4 regions of the Pseudoalteromonas sp. NSLLW218 genome follow, and region 2 is predicted to be linked to each of the others. Evidence: predicted binding sites of a transcription regulator. Region 2 holds the regulator's gene; each other region holds the start of a gene.
The links. Region 2 encodes LexA, which represses DNA repair genes until DNA is damaged. Its sites were predicted from a motif close to TACTGTATNNNNATACAGTA; they were not measured.

Region 1: the regulator LexA is predicted to act here: its motif matches at 1,268-1,287, upstream of I6E80_RS16170 (SulA-like leucine-rich domain-containing protein).
Region 3: the regulator LexA is predicted to act here: its motif matches at 1,516-1,535, upstream of I6E80_RS12130 (exonuclease domain-containing protein).
Region 4: the regulator LexA is predicted to act here: its motif matches at 2,276-2,295, upstream of ruvC (crossover junction endodeoxyribonuclease RuvC).

Annotation. Positions count from the first base shown of each region.
Region 1 is NZ_JADYWO010000011.1:2,091-5,161, forward strand. It holds gene I6E80_RS16160 (diguanylate cyclase) at 1-218, shown strand, start outside; gene I6E80_RS16165 (YchJ family protein) at 293-772, opposite strand; gene I6E80_RS16170 (SulA-like leucine-rich domain-containing protein) at 811-1,245, opposite strand; gene I6E80_RS16175 (tetratricopeptide repeat protein) at 1,543-2,007, opposite strand; gene I6E80_RS16180 (NCS2 family permease) at 2,126-3,071, shown strand, end outside.
Region 2 is NZ_JADYWO010000014.1:35,196-38,266, reverse strand. It holds gene coxB (cytochrome c oxidase subunit II) at 1-722, opposite strand, end outside; gene lexA (transcriptional repressor LexA) at 1,205-1,822, opposite strand; gene I6E80_RS18145 (PaaI family thioesterase) at 1,990-2,430, shown strand; gene I6E80_RS18140 (hypothetical protein) at 2,431-2,811, opposite strand.
Region 3 is NZ_JADYWO010000007.1:99,621-102,691, reverse strand. It holds gene I6E80_RS12140 (competence protein CoiA) at 1-557, shown strand, start outside; partial or broken gene I6E80_RS12135 (dual specificity protein phosphatase family protein) at 660-1,082, opposite strand; partial or broken gene I6E80_RS20470 (protein phosphatase) at 1,347-1,418, opposite strand; gene I6E80_RS12130 (exonuclease domain-containing protein) at 1,547-3,071, shown strand, end outside.
Region 4 is NZ_JADYWO010000003.1:360,111-363,181, forward strand. It holds gene ruvB (Holliday junction branch migration DNA helicase RuvB) at 67-1,074, opposite strand; gene ruvA (Holliday junction branch migration protein RuvA) at 1,082-1,699, opposite strand; gene ruvC (crossover junction endodeoxyribonuclease RuvC) at 1,702-2,226, opposite strand; gene I6E80_RS06400 (ABC transporter permease) at 2,371-3,071, opposite strand, start outside.

The sequences.
Region 1 (3,071 bases), on a different contig from region 2:
ATACAAGCATTGATGGTGCAATTTGTGTTGCTGATAAAATTAAACAAAATGTGGTCGATTTAGGAATATTACACAGATATTCAGAATATGACTTTGTGACTATTAGTATTGGCGGTGCAACCCTACAACCATATGTAAATAACAAAAACACGTTGCAGATCGCAGATGAAAAAATGTATGAGTCTAAAATGCAAGGTCGTAATCAAGTGTGTTTTTAAGTTTAGCTAGCTAATAAATCACTCTGCCACTTAAAAACACCTTGTAGGTAATAAATATTAAATAAGATTATTTATTACACGCTATGACATTTTTTGTACTTTTTATTGCTACCACATGGGCAGTCATCATTTCTGCCCACTTTAATATCTTCAACTGGGTATATAGTGCCATCTAAATAACGCCACTTGGAATCTTCTTTAATAAACTGCGACTTTTCGTGAAGCTCACAAAATAAGTTTTGATAAAAATACTGGGCTTTAAATTCTACATTGCCAGTATTGTCATCATGGCTTGATCCAATTACATCAAGATTTATAAATCGACAGCTGTTAGCAAAATCATTGATTTCTTTAACCGGATTTTCAGCTTGTTTTTCTTTTGCGTAGGTTTGATAAACATATTCTGCATTTTTAATTACATAAGCGCTGAATCTTGAGCGCATAAGTTGTTCAGGAGAGTTAGCTTGCTTAACAGATAAGTGAAGTGGCTCGCAGCAATCGGCATAATTGTGCCCATTGCTGCAAAAACATAATGTGGTATTGAGTGAAGTCATAATAATAATAAAAAGTTTAAAACATTAGTTTAACAAGCTTATTGGGCGAGTGATATCTCTGTTGTTTGAGACTTTTTAGTAAAACAGTATAGTTTTGTATTCGTTTTACTTAAATCGAACGATAGATTCATAAGTAATTGGTTATTAACTATATCGGTCCAAGTAATTACCGCTGCAAAGTTTCCGTTATGCAATGCAGAATTTAATACATACTCTAGATTTACTAAGTGCTTTTGTCTAATAACAAGTAATTTACTTGTATCAATAGAGCATGAGTCAAGTAAAGCTTTGCTCGGTACATGATCTGGAGCAATTAATAATGTCCATGCATTAGAGCTATTGTATTGGTGTAATACTTTTAAAAGCTCAAAGGTCGCTGAAATCTCATCTTCAATTTGAATCAAATTCACGCAATCGCTTTGCTCATCTTGTTGGTAACTTTTAACTGTTCTTACGGTAATAGGCTGTAACATAATTTCACTCACTGGGTTTTTATACAGTATTCATATACAGTAGTTTATACAGTGCTTTCGTGCAAGCATTTTATGCTATTTATTTGTACAGTTATTCAGCTTTTGATCATTGTTTTTATTTTTTAATTTATAATTCTTTATTAATCAGCTTGTTATGGAGTTGTTTTTGAAAGGGGATTCTAAAAATAAATTTTTTAGTCGTGTCTTCATTACTGGCTTTTATACTGTATAAGACTATTACTACAACCATATACAGTACTTTAAAACACTGTATACAGTACTTTTTCCATAGTTAGCCTATGTGTTTTCACTCGTGCGAGGGATCATATGAGAAAACTGAAGTTGGTGGATTTGTTCGTACAAACTTGCTGCGTAACATTGAGCATCTTTAAATCGCTTAGTTTCGATATGTTTGCGTATATCTGTAACTGCTGCAGTGGCAGGTGCGTACCCTTGGCTACTTGCTAGGCTTAACCAAGCTACAGCATGAAATACACTTTGTGGTACGCCTTCACCTTTCACAAAAAATAAACCTAAATAAAACTGTGCTCTATGGTTTCCTGCCATTGCAGCAAGGCGCATCCATTTTGCAGCCAATGGAGCTTGATTATTTTTTAAATAATATAGGGCTTTATTTAACGTACTTTGCTCATCTTTTTTATTATCAACGGGCACAGAGGTATTTTCGGGTTGAGTAACAAAACCTAAAATATTATCTAGCTGTTGCTCTAAGTCTTGCTCACAAGGTGTTGTTTTAAGCATATTGGTTCATTTATTATTTTAACTACTTTAACAGTTTAGTATATAGCAAGGTAAAATGTCCTGTAAAAGATAATTTTTATGTTAAAATCTCGCCACTTTTTACTATCACAAGTTTATTATGTTCGAAGCCTTATTTAAACTGAGCGAAAATAATTCAACAGTTAAACGCGAATGCGTTGCTGGCCTAACTACCTTTATAACTATGGTATACATTGTATTTGTAAACCCGGCTATGCTCGCAGAGGCAGGGATGGATCAAGGGGCTGCATTTGTAGCGACATGTATAGCAGCTGCGATAGGCTGTTTCATAATGGGTTTATGGGCTAATTATCCATTAGCATTAGCGCCGGGTATGGGGCTAAATGCCTTTTTTACTTATGGTGTCGTATTAGGGATGGGCTATACCTGGCAAGCCGCGTTAGGGGCTGTATTTATGTCGGGTTGTATATTTTTGTTTTTAAGCTTATTTAAAGTCAGAGAGTGGATTATTAATGCCATACCTCTGGTGCTCAAGCGAGCAATCGCAACGGGAATAGGTGCTTTTTTAGCATTAATTGCCCTTAAAAATGCAGGCATTATTGTCTCAAGCCCGGCAACATTAGTGCAGTTGGGCGATATTACTTCTCCAGGACCGTTATTGGCTATATTAAGCTTTTTTGTAATTGCAGCACTTTTATACCGCGACTTTAAAAGTGGCGTGCTTATTAGTATTTTATTAGTGACTGGCATTGCTCTAAGTTTTGGGCTTGTTGAATATCACGGCGTTATGGCTATGCCACCATCAATAATGCCTACTTTTATGCAGCTAGATTTTGCAGCCGCTTTTGATATATCAATGATGAGTGTTATTTTTGCTTTCTTGTTTGTCGATCTTTTTGATACTTCGGGTACGTTAGTTGCTGTAACTCAAAAAGCAGGTTTAGCTGATGAAAAAGGTAACATGCCTCGTTTAGGGCGCGCACTAAGTGCTGACAGCTCAGCAACAATTGCAGGTGCGATGCTAGGCACCTCTACGACTACATCGTACATAGAATCGGTTGCTGGTGTATCTGTTGGCGGACGTA
Region 2 (3,071 bases):
TTAGCAACCACCACAACGGGCATAAAGCCATGATCTTTACCACACAACTCAGCACATTGGCCTCGGTAAGTACCTTCTTCGTTTATGTTCGTCCATGTTTCGTTTATAAAGCCGGGATTCGCATCTTTTTTAACTGCAAAATCAGGTACCCACCAAGAGTGGATAACATCGTCAGAAGTCATTAAAAATCGTACTTTTTGATTTATTGGCAGTACGAGAGGTTTATCAACCTCAAGTAAGTAGTTAGGATTTTTATCTGCAAGATTAGCGATTTCATCTTGCGGGGTAGATAAAATAGAGTAGAACTCTACATCTTCGCCCATATATTCATAATGCCATTTCCATTGTGAACCTGTAATTTTAATAGTGAGATCAGCTTTGCTGGCATCTTCCATTGCAATTAGGGTTTTAGTAGCTGGTACTGCCATAGCAATTAAAATAACAAACGGAATTGCAGTCCAAAGTATTTCTACTTTAGTGCTTTCGTGAAATTGGGCAGGTACAGCCCCTTTAGATTTACGGTGATGAATAAGTGCCCAGAACATAATTGCGAACACTATCACCCCAATCACACAACATATTATAAATATGGTCATGTGCAGCTGATATACATTATTGCTTATATCGGTTACGCCTTTGCGCATATTGTATTGGCTGTTAGCCAAAACTGGGTGCGAAAAAACACATAATATAAGCCACAAGGTAGAGGTCAGTTTACCCATGTGGTGGCTCCTTTGATGCTATTGCGAATGCAAAGCGAAGAGGCATACGGCTTAAACGCCAATTCGTTATTTTTATTTTTTTAGCCAATCTCATTTAATATTGATTGGTTTTGCTGCGCCAACAACGTGTTTGTGTATATTGTGTGTTCTCAAAACTAAAAAGCTGTGAGTTATTATTAGCTCAGCACATTAACAATTAGCTAAAAAATGAACAACAAGCAAGTTTTAGTATAAAAAACAATCAGGTTGTAATTGGGTAATTAACAAAAAATCAGCAACTAGCTAGGCAACAGGAAGTTCAAAAGATGAGAAAAACAAAGGGGTTTAACGCATTTGGAGGGGAAATTATAAGTGCAAAAAAGTTTACAGGTTGAATAGTCAGTGGGCTGTTTACGCCCTATTTTAGTACGAATTTTAAAACAAAAATGCGTACTAATTAGTACGCATTTATAAAACTGCTTGTTTAAAAGCTATTTTTAAAGTCACATCCAATCAGCGTTTCTTATAACGCCAACGGCTAAGCCTTCAATATTAAAAGACTCATTCTCAAGATCTACTTCAATAGATTCAAAATCGTCGTTTTCAGCATGAAGTAATACTTTACGACCTGCTTTCTCAAGACGTTTTACAGTTACGTCTTCGTCTAAGCGGGCAACAACAACTTGTCCGTTTTCAGCGGTTTGAGTACGATGTACAGCAAGTAAATCACCATCCATAATACCAATATCTTTCATGCTCATACCGTTAACGCGTAGTAAAAAATCTGCAGCCGGTTTAAACATTAATGGATCGATTTTGCAGTGACTTTCAACGTGCTCTTGCGCCAAAATAGGTGAACCAGCAGCAACACGCCCTATAAGCGGTAAACCTAATTGTTCTGGCTCTTCTTCTTCAATTAACTGAATACCACGGCTTGCACCTGGCTTCATTTTAATGGCGCCTTTTTTAGCAAGTGCTTTTAAATGTTCTTCAGCAGCATTGGCACTTTTAAAACCTAATGTTTGCGCTATTTCAGCACGTGTAGGAGGCATACCAGTGTCTTTAATAAAAACTTTAATTAGTTCGAGTATTTGAGCTTGGCGGTTCGTTAATGGTCGCATACAACTGGTTTTCCATACAGTACATTTAACTGTGAGTATATACAGTTAAATAAAAATCGCAAATTTAAATTAAGCCTTAAAATAGCCAAAGTAATTTCACTTGTGTACATTTTAGGGATATAACTAAAACTAAGTTTATAAATGATAAAAAAAGCAAAGGAGTCATTATGAGTATTTGGTATCAACCTATTACTTTAGAGTTTTGCAAACAGCTAGATGAAGGTATAAATGGTCAAGGTACGCTGATGAAAACTATGGGGATAGAAATCACAGAGATTGGCGATGATTACTTGGTTGCCACAATGCCAGCAATTCCTGAGCATCATAACCCAATGGGGATGGTTCACGGCGGTGCTAACGTTGTACTTGCCGAAACAGTTGCCAGCTATGCAGCTAACTTTGTTGTCGATTTTACAAAATTTTACTGCGTGGGACAGGAAATTAGCGCAAGTCATTTAAAAGCGTCTCGTAACGGCACTTTAACAGCCACGGCAAGAGCATTTCATATCGGTAAACGTAGTTCAGTATGGGAAATAAAAATTACAAATAGCCGCAATGAGCTGTGCTGCGTATCTAAAATGACCGCAGCAGTCGTAGAGCGAAGATAGTTACTTTTCGATTGGGTAAATTGTAATTTCCATACCCGCACCAATCGCAGATATACGTAGTAATGTATCTGCATCTAAGGCTTGATTAAAGCACTTAGGAGAAGTGCCTGATTCAAAACCAATATCAAACGTTCTACGTGAACAGCTTAACCATTGCTTTAGCGCGTTACGCGAACACGATTCAATAAGCTCACATATATGGTTTATTGCTTTGTCAGGCGTGTTTACTACACCTGTTGCTTCAATACGCGCTAATTGACGGTATTCGTCTTTGTCATAATGTAAAATCGTAGCGACTTTTTTCAAGTCCGCCACTAGCAAACTAATATCTTGCTTTGATTCAAGCTCAAGATCTACATTTAAAAATTGAATTTCCGACATCGTTTCGTATTTATCCTCTAATAATTTCATTGCAAACTTTAACGCAGTTTTACCGTTATACCAAATCAACTATGCTCTATTAACCACTTTATATGGATATTTCGCAGCTTTTAAGTATTTATTAGCATTTAAAGCTAGCTAGATATCAAACATTCAGCTCAATTAAACAAATAAATCATGTTAGCAATTTAAGTGTAATCTTTTTTATTTTTAAATGATTACAGTAAGCTATAGTTTAAACTGCGACAAAATGTCGCAGT
Region 3 (3,071 bases), on a different contig from region 2:
AAAATCATTGGGAAGATCATAATCAAGAAATAGTATACTTTGATAAAAGTGGTGAAAAGCATATTGCAGATGTTGTTAATGAGCAGAATATTGTAATTGAATTTCAAAACTCCCCAATGTCTGAAGCTGAGTTGAAATCAAGAGAGGATTTCTACGGGGATATGATTTGGGTAATAAATGGTCGTAATCTAGCGAAAAACATAAAATTACGTGCGATGCTTCCTGATCCTCTGCATGAATCAATGGAAGATATGTCTATTCATTCAAGTAATCATAAAACTCATTTCGTTTATTCTTTTATTTCTGAGTATCGAGGTCCGAATGAGTTAGTAGAAATACATAGCTCAGATAAAATAGATGGAATAATTAAATCCACGCATGTAGGACACTTCCTCTTTGAGTGGAAAAGGCCTAGATATGTTTGGTTTAAAGCAAAAAAACCAGTTTATTTGGACTTTGGACAAGGTGTCATCTGGCAATTAATGCGTTTTAACAATTATAGTAGTTTCTGTATTAAGGCATGTATTAAAAATGATTTCTTGGCAAAGTTTAAATGAGTTGTATAACAAGTGATCAATCTTATCAGTGCTAATTCATTACAGGCTATAAATAGAATTATTAGCACTATTTATAGTGCTAAATCCTCCCCAACCTCTGTCTCACACCTCAAAGTTCTCAAAGTACTCTTTTTGTAGCTCTATAGTCAGTGCTTTTGGGCGAATGCCTTGTACTAGGCCGTATACTTCTTCTTTTGTGTAACCTACCGAATTTAAAATAAGTGCAGCGACCAACCCTGTGCGGCCAGTGCCGCCTTTGCAATGTATGGCAATGGTTTGCTTTTGTAATATGGCTTGTAATATATCGGTTTTGTGGGTGTTCCAGCGTGATGTAAAAGGCTGTTGTGGTGCTTCGTCGTCATTTATAGGTAAATGAAACCAGGTTATATCGTGTTTTTTGCACTCACTATTAATTGTTTGTACGTTGTTTTTTTCAAGTTCTTTTTGCGGTATAAGCGAAAGCAGCATGTTAGCGCCAGCAGCTTTTAATGTAGCGATTGAATCCGCTAGGTTTTGTGTTTTTGTACTAGGGCCTGCTTATCTTTCGAGGTTAACTTTGCAGCAGCATGTTTGGTTTTTAGGCAAGGCAGAGCTTATGTAGTGTGGTGGTTTCCCATAAATAGGCGATAACGCAGTATAAATGCCAAACATGCGCTGCCCGAAGGGTTCTGCCTAGGGGGGATTGACTCTTTGTTGCTCTGCTTTTACTTAGCCCACTAGGTTACAAGCCTCGCGCCGCGATTAAATCCCCCCTAGATTGAACAAATTTAATCCTGAAAGGTCAGCAGGCCCTGAGCAAGGCGTAAAAATAATATTTGCGCCGTTATTGAGTGATAAAACATCGTATGGGTGCGCGCTCATGGTAAGTCCTTTATTTTTAATGAATTTGTTTTAATAAGCTCACTATAGCGTGTTTTAGTTACAAGTTTAAGATTGAATAATAAGCATAAATACTAGATACTGTTTTTATATACAGCTGTGGCGATATTATGAAAAAAGAATTACCAGCAAAATACTATTTAGCGCATTTTAGAGAGCTTATTGAGTTTGTAACAAGTAAATGTATGCATTTACTTGAGCCTAAACATAGTGAATTTATTAGTAAAATTAACCAGCTTGATGAGCAAAGCCTGTGCATGTTGGCGCGTGTGTACTCGCGAAAGCCTTATTTGGTTCAGGCGCAATCGCTCAATTATGAAGAAATAACATCGCCACATCAGGCTATTTATACGCTTAAAAAAGCCGATATTTTATTTGAGCCAAACGAGCAGCATTATTCGCAGCTTTTAGCGCACTTAACCAAACCTTCTTTGGTTGAGTTGCTAAGTAATCACGGCGAGCAAATAAGTTTTAAAAAGAGCGCCGCTAAAGGCGCACTGGTGGATATTGCGCGGGAGTTTTTTAAAGACTGCCCACAAGAGCTTGCGCCACTTTATAGCCAGTATGTAATTAATAATCGCAATGACTACTACGAATATTTTGAGTTTTTATTTGCAGGCAAACTAAGCGGTGGTGATGTGAATCATCAAAATCGTTTTGTAATGCGAGACTTAGGCTTAACCGCTACGCGCGAAGGGCACAGCGAGAGCTTGTCGCGCTTTGAAACACTTGACGAAGCGCAATCAAACTATTTATTAAACCGTTACCGGTTAGCATTTAAAAATATAACAGATGAGAGCGATTACGTTGCTTTAGCGTCGCAGGTTTTAGTGCAAGCTGCACATGGTGCAATAGCCGTTGTATTAAAAAATAAATTATTAGTTAGGCTTTATAGGCAGCTAAAAGCAGTTGATAGCGAACTTGCTTTTAGTTTACTTGAAGGGTGCGTGGATGATAGCGAAGCACAAGAAATTCAAATAAGAGAGCAATACAGATTTGGCAATAAAGAGTGGGTAAAAGCTCGATTAGAAGCCATTATCGAAAACCCACTTACTGATGATTTACTTTATTTTGCTGACGATTTTTTAATGCGTAAGTTTAATAAAAAAACACGTTCGCGTTTAAGTGCCATGCTTGCCGACACCCAATGCGTGCTAGAAATAGATGAACTGTACCGAGGAGAAGTAGAGCAGGGCGTAAACGATTATTATACTCGCCAAGGTATGGCTGTATTTAATACCGAAAACACGCTTTGGCAAAGTTTGTTTGGTTTAGTATTTTGGCATGAGTTATTTGTGGAGTCGCCTTATCCTCCATGCAATGAGTTTGATATTTATCCACAAGTATTAAGGCTTGGTAATTTTTATGAAGCGCAGCAAACACAAATAAATGAGCGCTTAGCACAATGCCAGACGTCGCAAGCATTACTTAATTTGGTATGCAAAAATGCAGCGCAATACTTTGAGCAACCTAACGGCTTGTTTAGATGGCGTAGCAATTTATTAGAGCCACTAGAAGCGCTTATTTTAAACAGCCCTATTAAGGCGCTAATTGCGCACTTAACAGCCATGAGCAAACATTATTTACAGCTAAAAGACGGCTACCCCGACTTAATGGTAATTAATAATGGCCAAG
Region 4 (3,071 bases), on a different contig from region 2:
TCAAAGCAAGGGATACCAAGTCAGTTACCTGCTGTGCAATAAACCACAGCAAGTAATGTGTATAGGCTAGTCTTTTTTAGGAAGTAAACCGAAATGATGGTATGCGCTATCAGACACTATTCGCCCGCGTGGAGTGCGCTGAATAAATCCTTGCTGGATCAAAAATGGCTCTATCACATCTTCAATTGTTTCACGCTCTTCACCAATAGCAGCCGCTACATTGTCGAGCCCAACAGGGCCGCCCATAAATTTTTCAATTATGGCGAGTAAATATTTGCGATCCATATAATCAAAACCACTTTTATCTACGTCAATCATATCAAGCGCTCGCTTAGCTACTTCGGCGTTTACTGTACCATCAGATTTTACTTGTGTGTAATCGCGTACGCGACGTAATAAGCGGTTTGCAATACGTGGTGTACCGCGTGAACGCTGTGCAATTTCGGTTGCGCCATCGTCACACATTTCTAAACCTAGATAATGTGCAGAGCGCCCTACTATGTGCGACAAATCTTCTACAGAATAAAACTCTAATCGCTGCACAATACCAAAACGGTCACGTAGGGGCGATGTAAGCGAGCCTGCTCGGGTGGTTGCTCCAATAAGTGTAAATGCAGGTAAGTCTAATTTAATAGAACGCGCAGCTGGGCCTTCACCAATCATTATATCAAGCTGGTAGTCTTCCATTGCGGGATACAGTATTTCTTCAACTTGCGGGCTTAGCCTGTGTATTTCATCAATAAACAGTACATCGCCTTCTTCTAAATTAGTAAGTAACGCAGCTAAATCGCCTGCTTTTTCAAGTACAGGGCCGGATGTTGTTTTAATACTTACGTGTAATTCGTTGGCGACAATATTTGCAAGCGTGGTTTTACCAAGCCCTGGTGGGCCAAATATTAATAAATGATCGAGCGCTTCACCACGGGTGCGAGCAGCTTCAATAAAAATTTCCATTTGCTGCTTAACATGAGGCTGGCCTCTGTAGTCGGCTAAAAGTTTTGGCCTTATTGCACGATCTATAGAGTCTTCATTTGTTTTTTCAGTCGCGTCAATTAAGCGATCCGCTTCAATCATGGGTTACTCACAACATAGATTTTAAAGATTCTCTAATAAGAACCTCAGTAGACATATCGGGTTTGCTTATCGATTTTACTGCTTTTTGAGCTTGTGGCAATTTATAACCTAATGCAAGCAGTGCTGATACGGCATCATCGGCTGCGTTATTAGCTATTGTCGCATCGCTCATTGGCTCTATTACTGCGCTGTCGCTAAATGGCGTAAATAAATCATTACCCCAATCTTTTAGTCTGTCTTTCATTTCGAGTACTAAACGCTCGGCTGTTTTTTTACCGACACCCGGTAATTTAACTAGCGACGTTGAGTCTTCGTTATTTACACAACTTACAAATTGCTTTGCCGACATGCCCGATAAAATAGCTAAGCCAAGTTTTGGCCCTACGCCATTTGCTTTTAATAGCTCTCTAAACAAGGCACGTTCAACTTTATTATTAAAACCAAATAACAGTTGAGCATCTTCACGCACTACAAAGTGAGTGTAAACAATCGCGTTTTCACCAATCTTTGGTAAATCGTAAAAACAGGTCATTGGCATTTGTACTTCGTAACCGACACCACTTACTTCGAGTAATATCTCTGGTGGCTGTTTTTCGACTAAAATACCATTTAAGCGGCCTATCATAGTTATTTCCTTAGACGTCCTCTAACGGTTTTGCTTGCGTTACCCGCTAGTTTAATTAAATTTTGTTCTGAGTGAGCGTGACAAATCGCAATAGCGAGTGCATCAGCTGCATCGGCTTGTGGCGTGCCAGGCAACTTTAAAATATTTTTTACCATGTGTTGCACTTGTGTTTTATCAGCGCCGCCGTTACCTACTACTGCTTGCTTAATTTGTCTAGCTGAGTATTCAAATACGGGTAAGTCAGCCATTGCTGCACCCACAATCGCAGCGCCTCTAGCTTGGCCAAGCTTTAAAGCAGAATCGGGGTTATGCGCCATAAATACTTTTTCAATGGCAAAGGTTTCTGGCGAAAACTGCTCAATAAGCTGTGTAATGCCTTGATAGATCATTTTAAGCCTAACCGGAAAAGGATGATCGGCTAACTTAATACAACCACTGCCTAAGTATGTAAATTTAGAACCTTGGTGGGCAACAACGCCATATCCGGTCAAGCGTGAACCAGGATCAATCCCTAAAATAATGGCCAAACTGCATTCTCATTATTGTTATTTTTAAATTACGCTAATAATGCCAGAGCACTGTATAAATTACCAGTACAAAGAAAACAAAAATGCCCACGTGTTAGGTGGGCATTTAATACTTAATCCAATACGTGTTAAGTTAGTTTAAGCTTACCCTAGGGCGCGCACTAACCCTTGGGTGTTTTGTTTGAGTGTTCGGGCAATCATTAAATAACCTAAACCCGCTACAAATACACCGCCAGCTACCGGCCCAATAATCCATATGTGCGGGTGTAGCTTACCGGCTAAATCAAACATTTGTTGTTGCACAATTAAAAGCGCTATATCACTAAAAAATGCAGCAACTAAACCAGCTAAACCGCCTAGTAATAAAAACTCATAAAGGGTCGCGTTTTTAATTAATCGGCTTTTAGCGCCAAGCGTTCTGAGTATTACAATTTCTTGCATACGCTCACCTAAACTAGCTTGAACTTGCGATATAAGTACAAGCGCACCACACAGCACAACAATTGCAAGTACAAAGCCAATAGCGAGTGATACTTGCGAAATAGTTGTTTGTATTTGCTTAACAAAGTTATCAATGTCAATTGCTGTAATAGTAGGGTAAGTACGCAATAACTGGCTAAAGTCACGCTTTTGCTCTGGGTTTATACGTACCGACGAAATATACGTTGCAGGAAAATCTGCAAGTACATCAGGGCTTAAAATAATAAAAAAGTTAGGTTTAAGCGTGGCCCAATTAACTTTTCGCACACTGGTGATTTTAGCGTCGAACGACTGCGAACCAATTAAGAATGTAAGCGTATCGCCTATCTCAACATCTAAACGCTCAAGCATCGACTCCTCTACTG